Kineococcus endophyticus: one gene and its partner. The main gene of each other region encodes a partner of the protein of the gene in region 2 in a complex. Links are inferred from orthologs where the notes say so. Each region holds a gene or a part of one and is shown on either strand. Other genes may lie near its edges.

Region 1 (4,222 bases), on a different replicon or contig from region 2:
CCCGGTGGCGTCCTGGGCCACGAGGCCGCCCGGGGCGGTGCGGGGCCGCGGGAGCGCCCGGAACGGCGAGCGGCGCGCGCGGGTGGGGCCTTCGGAGCGGGTGGGGCGGGTACGACCGGCGGGGCGGGTCGGCACAGGGGTCCTTCCGGGATTCGTCGGGGTGTTCCACCGTTGTACAACCTCGGACCGTCACCCATCGACTGCATCGCGTGTCGTGCCAACGGTCATTCCAGACCGTGATGAGCACGTGGGCGGGTCCCGGTGCCGGGAGGCGCCACCGGCGGCGCGGCACGGCTCGCCTCGGACGATCACGGGCCCGTCGTCGTTAGGCTCTCGCCCCGTGCACCTGAAGACCCTCACCCTCAAGGGGTTCAAGTCGTTCGCCTCCGCGACGACGCTGCGGCTGCAGCCGGGGATCACGTGCGTGGTCGGCCCCAACGGCTCGGGCAAGTCGAACGTCCTGGACGCCCTGACCTGGGTGATGGGGGAGAGCAGCGCGAAGAGCCTGCGCGGCGGGAAGATGGAGGACGTCATCTTCGCCGGCACCACCGGCCCGGAGGGACGCTCCGCCCTCGGTCGCGCCGAGGTCAGCCTCACGATCGACAACGCCGACGGGGCGCTGCCCATCGAGTTCGCCGAGGTGACGATCACCCGGACGATGTTCCGCACGGGCGGTTCCGAGTACGCCATCAACGGTCAGACGTGCCGCCTGCTCGACGTCCAGGAGCTCCTGTCCGACTCCGGCATCGGCCGCGAGATGCACGTCATCGTCGGCCAGGGCCAGATCGACGCCGTCCTGCACGCCTCGCCCGAGGAGCGCCGCGCGTTCATCGAGGAGGCCGCGGGGGTCCTGAAGCACCGGCGCCGCAAGGAGAAGGCGCTGCGCAAGCTCGACGCGATGGAGGCCAACCTCACGCGGGTGGCCGACCTCGTCACCGAGATCCGGCGCCAGCTCAAGCCGCTGGGGCGCCAGGCCGAGGCGGCGCGCCGGGCCCAGGTCGTCCAGGCGGACCTGCGCGACGCGCGGTTGCGGCTCCTGGCCGACGACCTGGTGCAGGCCAGCAGCTCCCTGCAGCGCGACGAGGCGGACGAGGCGGCGCTGAAGACCCGCCAGACGCAGGTCGAGGCCGACCTCGCCGAGGCGTCGGCCCGGCTGCAGGCCGCCGAGCAGGCCGCCGCCGCCGCGGCCCCCGACCTCGCGCGCGCCGTCGAGACCCACCACCGCCTCGACGCCCTCGCCGAGCGGCTGCGCGGCGTGCAGGCCCTCGCCGCGGAGCGCTCCCGGCTGCTGGCGAACGAGCCCGAGGAGCAGACCGGCCGCCGCGACCCCGAGGAGCTGCAGGCCCAGGCCGACCGCGTCCGCGCCGAGGAGGCCGCGCTGGCCGAGCAGGTCGCCACGCGCCGTGCCGCGCTCGACGAGGTGCTCGCCGCCCGCGCGGAGGCCGACCAGGCGGCGCGGGCCGAGGACCAGCGGGTCTCCGCCGCGCTGCGTGCCGCCGCCGACCGCCGCGAGGGGCTGGCCCGCCTCGGCGGCCAGGTCGCCGCGCGCACCAGCCGCGTCGAGGCCGCCGAGGCCGAGCGCGAGCGACTGTCCGGCTCCCTGGCCGACGCCGAGCGCCGGCGGGAGGAGGCGCAGACGGCCTTCACCGCGCTGGAGACGCAGGTCGCCGGCGTCGAGGAGGGCGAGGAGGGTCTGGACGCCGAGCACGAGGCGGCGGCCGAGGCGCTCGAGGCCGCCGAGGCCGCGCACGAGCAGGCCCGCACCGAGGTGCAGGCCGCCGAACGCGACCGCGCGACGTGGGCCGCCCGCAAGGAGGCCCTCGAGATCGGTCTGGCCCGCAAGGACGGCACGGGGGCCCTGCTCGCCGCCGGCACGGCCGTCTCCGGGGTCCTGGGCTCGGTCGCGGCCCTGCTGAGCGTGGAGTCCGGCTACGAGCAGGCGATCGCCGCCGCGCTCGGGTCCACCGCCGACGCCGTCGCCGTCGCGAGCCCCGCCGACGCCGTCCGCGCCATCGAGCACCTCAAGGGCGAGGACGCCGGCCGGGCCGGGATGCTCGTCGCCACGGCCGGTTCCGGCGAGACCGGGACGGTCGTGCCCACCGGCGCGCGCGCCGCCCTGTCGCTCGTCACCGCGCCCGAGGACCTGCAGCCCGCCCTGGTCCGGCTCCTGGGCCACGTCGTCGTCGTCGAGGACCTCCCGGCCGCCCAGCGCGTCGCCGAGTCCGACCCCGACCTCGTCGCGGTCACGCACGACGGCGACGTCGTGGGCGCGCACGTCGCCGCGGGCGGGTCGTCGTCGGCGCCGAGCCTGCTGCAGGTGCAGGCCGCCGTCGACGAGGCGACCGACGCCCTGTCGGCCGCCGAGCACCGCGCGCAGCGGGCCCAGTTCGCGCTGCAGCAGGCGCAGACCGAGCGGTCCGCGGCGACCGAGCGCGTCGAGGCGGCCCTGGACCGGCTCCACGACTCCGACGCGCGCATGAACGCCGTCGCCGAGCAGCTCGGGCAGCTCGGCTCCGCCGTCCGGGCGGCGGCTGCGGAGGCCGACCGGCTGCGCGCGACGCGCGAGCAGGTCAGCACGCGCCTGGAGGCCGACCGCGTCGAGCTCGTCGAGCTGTCCGAACGCTTCGAGGCCGCCAGCGGTGTCGAGGGCGACGGGGAGGAGGAGGTCTCCACCGACGAGCGGGACCGCCTCGCCGAGGTCGCCCGGGGGTTCGGCGGCACCGAGACCGAGGCCCGGCTCGCCCTGCGGACCACCGAGGAGCGGTCCCGCGCTCTCGCCGGTCGCGCCGACGCGCTGGAACGGCAGGCCGCCGAGGAGCTCGCCGCCCGGGAACGCGCCGCCGCCCGTCGCGCCCGACGCGCCGAGCAGCTGCGCGTCGCCGCGACCGTCCGTGAGGGCGCCGCGAAGGCGTTGGCCGCGTGGGAGTCCTCGCACGCCCAGGCCGCCCGGCTGCGGGAGGCCGCCGAGGCCGCGAGGGCGACGTTCGACGAGCAGGTCGGGGCCGCGCGGCGCGCCGTGGAGTCCCTCAAGACCGAGCAGCAGCGCCTGGGCGACACCCGGCACGCCGACGAGGTGGCCCGTGCCCAGCAGCGGTGGAAGATCGACCAGCTGCGCCAACGCGCCCTCGAGGAGCTCGGGACCGACCCCGACGTCCTCGTCGAGGAGTACGGCCCGCACCAGCTCGTCCCGCCGTCCCCGCCCGCGCCCGGCGACCCCGAGCCGCAGGAGGCGCCGGAGCCGCGCCCGTACGTCCGCACCGAGCAGGACAAGCGGCGCCGCTCGGCCGAACGCGCCCTCGCGCAGCTGGGGCAGGTGAACCCGCTGGCGCTGGAGGAGTACGCGGCGATGGAGGAGCGTCACCAGTTCCTCGTGACGCAGTCGGACGACCTCAAGAACTCGCGCAAGGACCTGCTGGACATCGTCAAGGAGGTCGACGAGCGCGTCGAGCGCGTGTTCTCCGAGGCGTTCGCGGAGGTGGCGCAGCAGTACGAGGAGGTCTTCCCGCGCCTGTTCCCTGGCGGGGAGGGGCGCCTGGTCCTGACGAACCCGTCCGACATGCTCACCACGGGCATCGAGGTCGAGGCCCGGCCCGCGGGCAAGAAGGTCAAGCGGCTCTCGCTGCTGTCCGGCGGCGAGCGGTCGCTGGCCGCGGTGGCGATGCTCGTCTCGATCTTCCGGGCCCGCCCCAGCCCCTTCTACGTCATGGACGAGGTGGAGGCCGCGCTCGACGACTCCAACCTGTCGCGCCTCATCACCCTGTTCGAGGAGCTGCGCGCCACGAGCCAGCTGATCATCATCACCCACCAGAAGCGCACGATGCAGATCGCCGACGCCCTGTACGGCGTGACGATGCGCGGGGACGGGATCAGCACCGTCGTCAGCCAGCGGCTGCGCGAGGAGGAGCGGGCGGTCTCGGCGAAGGCTCCCGAACCCGTCCCAGCGCAGGCCTCCGAGCCCGCGGCGGTGTGACGCCCGTCGCCTCGGTGACGCCCTGATGAGCATCCGGTCACGGAGCGATGACGACGCCGCGTGCCGGGTGGTGCGGCCGGGACCTGCGGGGCAAGGTGGTCGCGTGATGAGCTTCCACCGGGTCCCGGTCCCGAACCCGGCCCCGGTGCCGACGTCGTGGGTGGTGGTCCGGTGATGGTGACGACTCTGCTGGTGACGTTCGTGGTGACGGTGGGCCTGGCCGTCGTCGTCCTGCTGACCGTCGCAGCGCCC
Region 2 (2,846 bases):
GCGCGCCGCCTCGAGCCGCGGTGCCCGCACCGGGGAACTCCTGCGCGGGGCCGCCGCGGGCGTCCTGCTGCTCACCGTCCTCGGTGGCGTCCCCTGGTTCCTCGTCGCTCTCGTCGGGAACCCGCTGCCCACCTCCGTCCCGCAGCGCAGCTGGCTGGACGCGGAACTGTCGGCGACCGCGCTGCTCGACGTCCTCGCGGTCGTCCTGTGGCTGCTGTGGCTGCACTTCGCGGTCTGCGTCGTCGCCGAGCTGCACGCCTGGGTGACGGGCGCGCCGGCCCCGCGGTCCGCCCTCGGCGGCCCGACGCACCTGCTGGCCCGGCGGCTCGTCGCCGCGGTCCTGCTCGTCACGGCCGGTGGGATCCCCGTCGCCGCCCCCGCGCTGGCGGCGCCGACGTCCGCCGCGAGCACCACGGCGACGGCCTCCCCGGATCCCGGGTGGGGCAGCGGGCACGAAGCGGGCGCGGCCCGGCCGACCGCCGAGGCACCCGCACCGGGGCAGGCGCCCGACCCGGCGTGGGCGGAGCCCGCGGCGTCCGTCGCGGTCACGGAGTCGGCCACGGACGGGGAAGCGGACGCGGGGCTGGTCGCCTACGTCGTCCAGCCGCCGCAGGGACGCCACCACGACTGCCTGTGGGACATCGCCGAGCGCACGCTCGGGGACCCCCTGCGCTACCGGGAGGTCTTCGAGCTGAACCGCGACCGCGTGCAGGCCGACGGGTCGCGTCTCGTCGACGCGGACCTCGTCCGTCCCGGCTGGACGCTGCTGCTGCCGGCCGACGCCGTCGCGCAGACCGCGCCCGACCCGGCCGGGGGTCCCGGAGGGGCCGGCCGGGCGTGAGGCGCACGGTCGCGCGCACCGACCCGGCACCGGCGGTCGCTACCGTGTCCGCGTGAGCGCCCCCGCCCCGACCCCCGCAGCGGACGTCAACCCGCTGACCGGCCGTCGCGGGTTCACCGTCTCGTTGCCGAACTTCTCCGGGCCCTTCGACCTGCTGCTCGGCCTCATCACCAAGCACCAGCTCGACGTCACCGAGGTCGCCCTCGCCCGGGTGACCGACGAGTTCATCGCGCACATCCGTGCCGCGCAGCGGGCCGCGAAGGACGGCGGCGCGGACTGGGACCTCGACGAGGCCAGCGAGTTCCTGCTCGTGGCCGCGACCCTGCTCGACCTCAAGGCGGCCCGGCTGCTGCCGGCCGCGGAGGTCGAGGACGCCGAGGACCTCGCGCTGCTCGAGGCGCGGGACCTGCTGTTCGCCCGGCTGCTGCAGTACCGCGCCTACAAGCAGGTGGCGGCGCTCCTCGGGGACCGGTTCGCCGAGGCGTCCCGGCGCGTCCCGCGGGCCGTCGCCCTCGAACCGCACTTCGAGAAGCTGCTGCCCGAACTCGTCCTCACCGTCAGCCCCGAGCAGTTCGCCGCCGTCGCGGCGCGGGCGCTCACGCCGAAACCCGTCCCCGTCGTGGGGCTGGACCACCTGCACGCCAGTGCCGTGAGCATCCGGGAACAGGCCGTCCTGATGGTCGACCGGTTGCGGCGCAACGGTACCGCGACGTTCTCCGACCTCGTGGCCGACGCCGGCGAGGGGGAACTGGGAACCCTGGTCATCGTCGCGCGGTTCCTCGCGGTGCTGGAACTGTTCCGTGAACGCCGCGTCCGGCTGGAACAACCCGAGGCGCTCGGGACGCTGACGGTGCGGTGGGACCCGGACGCCGAGGCGAACCAGGGGGCCGCGGCCGCGGCGGTGCCGTCGGGGTTGGACGAGTTCGAGGGATCGGCCCAGGAGGGGAGCGCGTCGTGACCGACGTCACGCAGGTCGTCACGCAGGACGTCACGCAGGAGATCGAGGAGCCCGGGGCCGAGGAGGATGCCGGCCGCCGCGTCCGGTCGGCGATCGAGGCCGTGCTCATGGTCGCCGACGAACCCGTCGCCGTCCGCGCCCTCGCGCGGGCGACGGGGGAGCAGCCCGACGAGGTGGACCTCCTGCTGCGCGAGCTGGCGGGGGAGTACTCCGAGCAGGGCCGGGGTTTCGAGCTGCGCGAGGTGTCCGGGGGCTGGCGCATGTACTCGCGCGCCGAGCACGCCGACGTCGTCGAGGCCTTCCTCCTCGACGGCCAGACGGCCAAGCTGACCCAGGCCGCGCTCGAGACGCTCGCGATCGTCGCCTACCGCCAGCCCGTCAGCCGGGCCCGCGTCTCGGCCGTCCGCGGCGTCAGCGTCGACGGTGTCATGCGCACGCTCCTCACGCGTGGGCTCGTCAGCGAGGCCGGGGTCGAGGCGACCTCGGGGGCGACGCTCTACCGGACCACCGAGGAGTTCCTGCAGCGGATGGGTCTGGACAGCCTCGACGAGCTGCCGCCGCTGGCTCCCTTCCTGCCCGACGAGGTGTCGCTGGACGACCTCGAACCCGCCGAGGTCCTCGCCGAGCCCGTCCCCGAGCCCGGAGTGGACGAACCTCCCGCCGCGGTGGGGGATGATGGAGGGTCGGTGGACGGGCCCGGAGAGCTCCCCGGGCAGCCCGGCGAGCTCGCACAGCCCGTCCCGCCCGCACAGCACGTCGACCCAGCACCCCAGCAGCAGGAGGACCAGTCATGAGCCCGCAGGCACCCCGCGGCGGCGGCCGAGGGCAGGGCCGCCCTCAGCGACCCGCGACGGGTCGTGGCAAGGGCCCCCAGGCCGGCAAGGGACAGGGTTCCGGCAAGCCCCGGGCCGGCGGCGCGAAGGGCGGCACGCCGCGCACCGGCGGTGCGGTGAACCGTCGCGGTGCCGCGCAGCGCATGACGGACAAGATCGCGCCCGCGCCGCAGCCGCCGCGCCGCGGTCCGGCGCCGATCCGGCGGCCGGGCGC

The links.
Region 1: the proteins of AB1207_RS21500 (region 2) and smc are in contact, whole or in part, in a crystal structure (PDB 3ZGX), measured with the Bacillus subtilis proteins. The link is inferred for Kineococcus endophyticus from one-to-one orthologs.

What each region holds. Positions count from the first base shown.
Region 1 is NZ_JBFNQN010000005.1:235,453-239,674, reverse strand. What follows is about bases 15-4,170. They hold smc (chromosome segregation protein SMC), read left to right. Parts: upstream 15-340; coding sequence 341-3,970; downstream 3,971-4,170. Other genes in these bases: AB1207_RS08915 (hypothetical protein), read left to right, coding at 4,163-4,170; AB1207_RS08925 (multidrug effflux MFS transporter), read right to left, coding at 15-135. Also shown: more of AB1207_RS08925, read right to left, coding at 1-14; more of AB1207_RS08915, read left to right, coding at 4,171-4,222. UniProt on the Bacillus subtilis protein: Required for chromosome condensation and partitioning.
Region 2 is NZ_JBFNQN010000017.1:30,270-33,115, forward strand. Bases 67-2,846 are described here. They hold AB1207_RS21500 (segregation and condensation protein A), read left to right. Parts: upstream 67-893; coding sequence 894-1,799; downstream 1,800-2,846. Other genes in these bases: AB1207_RS21495 (LysM peptidoglycan-binding domain-containing protein), read left to right, coding at 67-841; scpB (SMC-Scp complex subunit ScpB), read left to right, coding at 1,841-2,593; AB1207_RS21510 (pseudouridine synthase), read left to right, coding at 2,590-2,846. Also shown: more of AB1207_RS21495, read left to right, coding at 1-66. UniProt on the Bacillus subtilis protein: Participates in chromosomal partition during cell division. May act via the formation of a condensin-like complex containing Smc and ScpB that pull DNA away from mid-cell into both cell halves.